DNA from 2 places in the Fictibacillus sp. KU28468 genome. Region 1 is predicted to be linked to the other one. Evidence: predicted binding sites of a transcription regulator. Region 1 holds the regulator's gene; the other holds the start of a gene.
The links. Region 1 encodes CtsR, which represses protease genes until heat stress. Its sites were predicted from a motif close to ATGGTCAATAAAGGTCAAACA; they were not measured.
Positions count from the first base shown of each region.

Region 2: clpP (ATP-dependent Clp endopeptidase proteolytic subunit ClpP) is a predicted target of CtsR. The motif match lies at 2,509-2,529, and genes of this name have one in related genera.

Region 1 covers NZ_CP110666.1:4,333,257-4,337,537, reverse strand. Annotated here, with positions in the region: rRNA gene OKX00_RS23060 (23S ribosomal RNA) at 1-610, shown strand, start outside; rRNA gene rrf (5S ribosomal RNA) at 691-806, shown strand; rRNA gene rrf (5S ribosomal RNA) at 1,167-1,283, shown strand; gene OKX00_RS23045 (CtsR family transcriptional regulator) at 1,818-2,288, shown strand; gene OKX00_RS23040 (protein-arginine kinase activator protein McsA) at 2,325-2,861, shown strand; gene OKX00_RS23035 (protein-arginine kinase McsB) at 2,865-3,932, shown strand; gene clpC (ATP-dependent protease ATP-binding subunit ClpC) at 3,958-4,281, shown strand, end outside.
Region 2 covers NZ_CP110666.1:971,678-975,958, reverse strand. Annotated here, with positions in the region: gene OKX00_RS04845 (glutaredoxin family protein) at 1-22, opposite strand, end outside; gene rpoN (RNA polymerase factor sigma-54) at 218-1,534, opposite strand; gene cspD (cold-shock protein CspD) at 1,685-1,885, opposite strand; gene yvfG (protein YvfG) at 2,159-2,371, shown strand; gene clpP (ATP-dependent Clp endopeptidase proteolytic subunit ClpP) at 2,583-3,182, shown strand; gene OKX00_RS04820 (hypothetical protein) at 3,393-3,611, opposite strand; gene OKX00_RS04815 (HPr family phosphocarrier protein) at 3,618-3,875, opposite strand; gene whiA (DNA-binding protein WhiA) at 3,916-4,281, opposite strand, start outside.

The sequences.
Region 1 (4,281 bases):
TTCCCTCAGAATGGTTGGAAATCATTCGCAGAGTGTAAAGGCACAAGGGAGCTTGACTGCGAGACCTACAAGTCGAGCAGGGACGAAAGTCGGGCTTAGTGATCCGGTGGTTCCGCATGGAAGGGCCATCGCTCAACGGATAAAAGCTACCCTGGGGATAACAGGCTTATCTCCCCCAAGAGTCCACATCGACGGGGAGGTTTGGCACCTCGATGTCGGCTCATCGCATCCTGGGGCTGAAGTAGGTCCCAAGGGTTGGGCTGTTCGCCCATTAAAGCGGTACGCGAGCTGGGTTCAGAACGTCGTGAGACAGTTCGGTCCCTATCCGTCGCGGGCGCAGGAAATTTGAGAGGAGCTGTCCTTAGTACGAGAGGACCGGGATGGACACACCGCTGGTGTACCAGTTGTTCCGCCAGGGGCATAGCTGGGTAGCTACGTGTGGACGGGATAAGTGCTGAAAGCATCTAAGCATGAAGCCCCCCTCAAGATGAGATTTCCCATCACGTCAAGTGAGTAAGACCCCTTAGAGATGATGAGGTTGATAGGTCTGGTGTGGAAGCGTGGTGACACGTGGAGCTGACAGATACTAATCGGTCGAGGGCTTATCCTTAAAATAATCAGAAGTTTGGATGAAAAGTTATCTAGTTTTGAGGGAATATACCTCAAAATAGGTTGAAAAACCTACATATGTCTGGTGGCGATAGCGAAGAGGTCACACCCGTTCCCATACCGAACACGGAAGTTAAGCTCTTCAGCGCCGATGGTAGTTGGGGGCTTCCCCCTGTAAGAGTAGGACGTTGCCGGGCACGAACGAAGCACTGTTGGAAAGATTCCAGCGGTGCTTTTTTGTATGTTCTATTATGAAAATGACGTGATAGGCAAGTAAACCTTGTCGAACCGCAAGTAACGGGTGTAAAATCGCAAGTAAACGCTGTCGAACCGCAAGTAAACTCACCAAAACCGCAAGTAACGCTCCCGACAACAAAGCAGAACTTTCGAAACCGTATCCATTAGCCACAAAAAGATGATTTTCAAAGAGAATACGAAAGAATAAAGCCTATACAAACTAATTACTTGTTCTATTTTTCATTAAACCATCGAGGGATCAACCAAATAAGGTGGTCTGCATCTCGCTGCTTAGGGCGTGCTCGGAGCAAAGGAAATTCGAAGGTTAGCCATAGCGAAGAGGTCACACCCGTTCCCACACCGAACACGGAAGTTAAGCTCTTCAGCACCGATGGGAGTTGGGGGCTTGCCCCTGTATAAGTAGGACGTTGCCGGGCATGAACGAAGCACTGTTGGATTGATTTCAGCAGTGCTTTTTTGTATGTTCTTTTTTATGACAATGATGGGTTTGGCATGTAAAGGCTGAAAAGTCGCACGTAAAGTCTCCATTCCCGCATGTAAACCCTTCAAAGTCGCACGTAAAAAGGCCAAAGCCGCATGTAAACCGTACAAACCCGCAAGTAACACTCCCAAATCACCCAAGGGCAGACCGTCTAGATCACTCTTATTTCGCCAGCAGCCCTCCAATCGCTCCCATTAGTCCCTTTTTCAACAAAACCCAAAAACAGTACAAAACTTTTGAAATCTAAAACTTCCTTGAGCCCAGGCTCTGTAAAGTGTTGTCTGTTTTCGACACTGAAAAGTCTTAAATTGTTACGATTAATCCCAAAAATATCGGGTAATACTGTGATAGAAACAGCTAGTCCCCCAATCATGCGAAAAGTATACATTAGTTGCATAAACCCTGAAAAAGCGTCTATAATATAATTGTATAGTCAAAGATAGTCAAAGTCAGAGGGGAGGGGAGCAGGTTGAAAAATATCTCAGACATCATTGAAGCATATTTAAAGCAGGTCATCGCGGGATCAAATGAGACGTTCATTGAAATCAAGCGTACGGATATTGCTGAAAAGTTCCAGTGTGTCCCTTCCCAAATTAATTATGTCATCAACACCCGTTTTACGGTGGAAAAAGGCTTTGTTGTAGAGAGTAAACGGGGCGGCGGGGGATACATTCGAATCATTAAAGTCAAAACAGAGAATTATATCGACCTTATTGATCAGCTACTGCTTCTTATCAATGATCGTATTTCACAAGGAAATGCGGAGAATGTTATTTTGCGGTTGCTTGATGAGCAGATCGTATCCGAACGCGAGGCGAGGATTATGCTAAGCGTGACAGATCGCTCTGTTTTACACGTGTTAGACCTTCCTGAACGTGATCAATTAAGAGCTGAATTATTAAAAGCAATGATCCGGACATTAAAATTTAGAACCAGATAACGATGTATCACATTTATTAATAGGGAGGGGAAAAAAATGTTCTGCCAGGAATGCAATGAGCGGCCTGCCACTTTACATTTTACGAAGATTGTAAACGGCAAGAAAACAGAATTCCATATTTGTGAGCATTGTGCAAAAGAAAAAGGAGAATTCCTTCCGGGGTCGAATACTTTCTCTATTCATCAGCTTCTCTCTGGATTGCTTTATGGAGATCCTTCCACTTCGGGAACGGCTTCTCCAGGACTTTCTCAACAGTCGGTCCAGGCTTGCCCTCAGTGCGGCATGACCTACAATCAGTTTGCCAAATCCGGCAGATTTGGCTGCAGCCATTGCTACGAAGTTTTTGATTCGAAGCTGGACCCTATTTTAAAGAGGGTGCATGGCGGGAATACAAGACATGCCGGGAAAATTCCGAAACGGATTGGCAGCGGGCTTCAAGAAAAACGCGAATTGGAAAAATTAAAGCAAGCGATGCAGCAGTATATTTTAAATGAGGAATTTGAGAAAGCGGCAGAGACCCGTGATCAAATTCGGCTTTTGGAAAAGCAAAAGAACCGGGAAAAGGGGGAATAGAGCATGTCACTTGAACATTTTATAAGTGAAGCTATCAGTCCCTGGATGAAAAAAGAAGGACCTGATTCAGATATTGTGTTAAGCAGTAGAATCCGGCTGGCCCGAAACCTCGAAAAATATAATTTTCCAGATCTGGCTTCCAAGGAGGAATCAGAGGCTGTTATTCAGACATTAGCGGGGGCTTGTAAGGAAAATAGCTGCGGGAATTTCGGAGAGTTTGAAATTCTTCATCTCGACCAGCTAAAACCTCTCGCAAAAAGGGTATTGGTAGAGAAGCACTTAATCAGCCCTCATCTTGCAGAACAATCAAAGTTTGGTGCAGTGATGCTTAATCATGATGAGTCTGTGAGCATCATGGTCAATGAAGAAGACCATCTCCGGATCCAGTGCCTTTTTTCGGGTTTCCAGCTGAATGAGGCTTTAACCCTCGCAGCTGAATTGGATGACTGGATCGAACAAAAGGTGGATTATGCGTTTGATGAGGAACGAGGCTACCTGACCAGCTGCCCGACGAATGTTGGAACAGGATTGCGTGCTTCTGTTATGATGCATCTGCCAGCTCTGGTCTTAACGAAACAAATCAGCCGTATTATACCGGCAATCAACCAGCTGGGTCTCGTAGTCCGTGGGATATATGGGGAAGGAACGGAAGCTCAGGGCAATGTTTTTCAAATCTCCAACCAGATAACCCTTGGAAAATCAGAAGAAGATATTGTGGAGGATTTGCGGGGTGTCGTCCTTCAGCTTATTCAGCAAGAGAGAACAGCAAGAAAAACTCTGCAGGACGGTTTGAAAATCCAGCTTGAAGACCGGATCTTCAGGTCGTATGGAGTTCTGGCGAACAGCCGGATCATCCAATCGAAGGAAGCTGCACAGTGCCTATCCGACGTCAGGCTGGGAATAGACCTTGGAATTGTTGATGGAATTTCCCGATCCATATTAAATGAATTAATGATACTTACACAACCGGGCTTTTTGCAGCAATATGCCAATGAAATGTTGAATCCTGATGAGCGTGATATCCGTAGGGCAACGCTAATAAGGGAAAGAATCAAACTTGAAGAAGCTTAAAATTTGAATGGGAGTGTGAATGATTATGATGTTTGGTCGATTTACAGAACGAGCTCAAAAGGTACTTGCGCTGGCACAGGAAGAAGCAATCCGTTTAGGCCATAATAATGTTGGCACCGAGCACATTCTGCTTGGCTTGATCCGTGAGGGTGAAGGAATTGCCGCTAAGGCGCTTCACGTTCTTGGTCTTGGACCTGAAAAGATCCAAAAAGAAGTAGAAACCTTAATTGGACGCGGCCAGGAATCCGTGCAAACCATCCATTACACTCCAAGAGCAAAAAAGGTTATTGAACTATCCATGGATGAAGCCCGTAAACTGGGACATTCTTACGTGGGCACGGAGCACATC
Region 2 (4,281 bases), 990 kb from region 1:
ATGTGATCGAAAGTGGACTCATACTCAACATTCCCTTTTCATCTTTTTTTATTCGTACTCTTGTTATCAATATAAATTAAAAACAAAGCACCTGGCTTGGCTTAATAAGAAAAGCGCAGGCGCCCGGTTTAGGTCCGACAAGCGCTGGAACTATTGCCCCGCAACACGCTTTTTGTGTTGAAGGGCAAGAGTGAAGCATCGCTTCTACGCTCGGGTGTCAGGAATATCTTTTCCGCTTGGAAGAGGAAGCGATGTTCAGCTCCTCTCTGTACTTGGCGACCGTACGCCTTGAGATGCTCAAGCCCTTTTCGCTGGCAAGCATTTCGGCAATCGCCTGATCAGACAGCGGCTTTGCTTTATCTTCTGCTTCAATTACTTTTCTTATGGCAAGCTTGGCCGTTTGGGCAGAAGCGTTCTCTCCGTTTACCGTTTCGATTTTTGCTGTAAAAAAATATTTCAGTTCGAATGCGCCTTTCGGTGTTTGAATGACCTTGTTTTTAACCGCCCGGCTGACTGTTGATTCGTGCATGCCGATCCGTTCAGCTACTTCCCTTAAGGTAATCGGAACGAGATGTTCAGGGCCCCTTTTTAAAAAGTTCTGCTGAACTGAGACGATCTCTTTGGCGATCATGATGAGCGTGTTCTTTCTTTGTTCAAGGCTCTTCTGCAGCCATTGAAGCTTTTGATAATATTCCTGCAAGTACTGTGCAGCACCGCTGGCCTTTGATTTTAATAAATGAGCATAGCTTTCATTCAGCTGCACTTTGGGCGTGAAATGATCGTTGATGGCGAGTTTGTACGTTCCATTATCTTCAAAGACGGAAAGGTCTGGATACAAGTATCCCAGTTCACTGTGGCTGGACAGTTTTTGCCCCGGCTTCGGATCAAGAGTCAGAATAAAGTCGGCAGCCTGTTCTACAGCCTGTACATTCGTTCCAAGAGCAGCAGCAATCTGCTTAATTTTTCGGTCAGCGAGCTGATCAAGGTGAGTATCAGCGATAAGGTAGGACAGATCATCCTCCATGCCAAGCGATTTCAATTGCAGTAGAAGACATTCCCTAAGGTTACGGGCTCCAATGCCTGACGGCTCCAGCTGATGAAGCCAATCTATGGCTTCATCATATCTTTCGGTGCTGATTCCGAAACGCTGTTTAATCTCATCTTCCGTTATATCCAGGTATCCGGCCTGGTCTATATTTAAGATGAGATAGCGGACAACAGCTGCAATCTCATCTGATGCAGGTATGGCTAACGCTTGATGAAGCAGGCGGTCGTGCATGGTTTCTTCAGCAGGCTGCATCATCCCGATTACATCCGCATCTTGCGTTGTTTTACTTTTTTGAAGCGCTTTCTTTTTATCGGTATTAAAAAAGACTGGCGAATCCACCAACTCAATGAGGGGATTTTCTACCGCTTGTTCTTGTAAAAATTGAGAAAGTTCATAGCAAGGATATTGCAGGATGGCAATGGCCTGGCGAAGCTCTGCAGTCATGACAAGACTTAAATTTTGTTGTTGAAATAATCCCAGCTCCATTATAAATCCCTCCCGTTACTATGATACTATAGAATGTCAGCAGGCAACACTGAAAAAGATTTGAAGTTCCTTCCATCAGGTTAACACTGCTGGAGCTTGCGATTTTTGGGCACAAAAAAAAGGACCATTACTGGCCCTTTTATCACGCTATTAAAGTTTAGTAACGTTAGCAGCTTGAGGTCCGCGAGCACCATCAACGATTTCAAAAGATACTTCTTGACCTTCGTCTAAAGATTTGAAACCTTCAGATTGGATAGCAGAAAAGTGTACGAATACATCGTCTCCACCTTCAACTTCGATGAAACCGAATCCTTTTTCTGCGTTGAACCATTTTACTTTCCCGTTTTGCATGGGTATATCCTCCTGTCGGCGCGTTAAAGCGCTTTAAAAATTGGAACCATGTGACAATGCTACAAAAACTAAAAGAAAACACATATTGTTTACATCCAGTCATAATAACACGTATATGGTCAGCACAACTATATCATGGTAATTTCCAATTGTCAAAACAAGTCGCTTAATTTATTCTTGGTGCCTGTCACCAAGAAAATAATTTTCTGTTTTGGTGCCTGGCACCGGAATCTGATACTATATAAACAGTTGAAACGAAGGAGTGCTGCAACCATGGCTGAACAATTTTCAGTGGCTTTTTTTGAAGAAAATTTCAAACAATACATCGAACGGAACAAAGACGTGTTCACGAAATCGCACGCAATGAATGCCTATTACCGATCCATTGTCGGAACCCTCATCAATGACCATCTCAACAAAAACGCAGAAATCGTCCGCCGGATCCGAAATCTCGAAACAGCTTATACAAATGTAAAGAATAGCTGATCCTCTTTAACTACAAAACTTTTGACGTGCCATACGTTTAAAACCTGGTGTCGCGGGAATGATGATGATAGTCTAAACATATTGTTAAATAAAGGATTGTGAAGCCTCTACATAGAATTATCAACAAAGAAGCTTTTCGTTTGACCTTTTTTGACCTTTTTTGTATGATGTCAGTAACACATGAAAACACACCATAAAAGGAGGATTATTCATGAATTTAATTCCTACAGTTATTGAACAAACGAACCGTGGCGAACGTGCATATGATATTTACTCCCGTCTGTTAAAAGACCGTATTATCATGCTTGGAAGCGGCATTGATGACAATGTATCCAACTCTATCGTAGCTCAGCTGCTCTTTCTTGCTGCCGAGGACCCTGAAAAGGATATCTCCCTTTACATAAACAGTCCTGGCGGATCCATCACAGCAGGTATGGCGATTTATGATACGATGAACTTCATCAAGCCTAACGTTTCCACGATCTGCATCGGTATGGCGGCTTCCATGGGAGCATTCTTGCTTGCAGCCGGTGAAAAAGGAAAACGCTATGTACTTCCAAACTCTGAGGTTATGATTCACCAGCCTCTAGGCGGAACACGCGGACAGGCAACAGACATTGAAATTCATGCTCGCCGTATCATCCAAATGCGCGAACAGCTTAACAAAATTCTTTCTGAAAAAACAGGCCAGCCTCTTGAAGTGATCGAGCGCGATACAGACCGTGACAACTTCATGCTAGCTGAGGATGCTGTAAAATACGGACTTGTTGACCGTGTCATCTCTTCCGTAGAAGATCCTAAAAACATTTAATGAAATGAAAACAAGAAAGCCGCTCATCTTTTTACGAGCGGCTTTTATTTTGGGGAGATGATCATGAACCTATACAATGTCCTGGTTTCCATCGGAGTCATCTTCATCGCAATTTTAATATTGGCGATGTTCGCCCGGACAAAACGGTAAAGCTTCTTCGGTATCAGGGCTTTCTAGCAATGGGAGACAGTTTACTTAATATGTGTTTGGCTAGTATTTCTTATATTTTGGCCAGAAAATCCGCAGTTTCGGACAGTAAATATCATTTCCAGCCAGTATTTCTTCGTTTTGGCCAGTAACCGGCAATCTGCGAACCCTACATGCGGCAAAACGCCCCATAACAACAAAAAAACAGGGCAAAAGCTCTTCGATGATGATAGGATCATATCGAACCCGCTTTTGCCCTTTTACTTCTTCTATTTTCTTCAATAAAACCTAGTTCTGCTCCGTAATGAAGGCTTCAAGCCCCTTGATCGCTTCTTCTTCATCATGTCCGCTAACAGAAATGGTAATATCGACGCCAGATCCGATGGCCAGGCTCATGATTCCCATAATACTTTTTGCATTGACTTTTTTTCCGTCTTTTTCTACAAATACTTCAGAGTTGTAACGGTTCGCTTCCTGCACAAATAAGGCAGCCGGACGGGCTTGCAATCCGGTTTTCAATTGAACAGTTACCTTCTTCTCGATCATTGCTGTTCCTCCTTTTAAAGATTAGTGTGTAGTTTTGTTTTTATTTCGAAATGGGTTGTCCTAACCGAATTTTGTCAGCGATTTCATCAATTTTCCGAAGCCTGTGGTTGACGCCCGATTTGCTTACTGCGCCTGAAGAAACCATCTCACCTAGCTCTTTCAGGGTAATTTCCTGATGGGCGACGCGGAGTTCAGCGATCTCGCGGAGTTTGTCAGGAAGAACTTCGAGACCAACCTGGTTTTCAATAAATTTGATATTCTCGACCTGCCTCATTGCTGCACCCACTGTTTTGTTCAAATTGGCGGTTTCGCAGTTTACGAGGCGGTTGACGGAGTTTCTCATATCCTTCAAGATCCTGACGTCCTCAAAATAGAGCATAGCGTTGTGCGCTCCAATTAAAGTAAG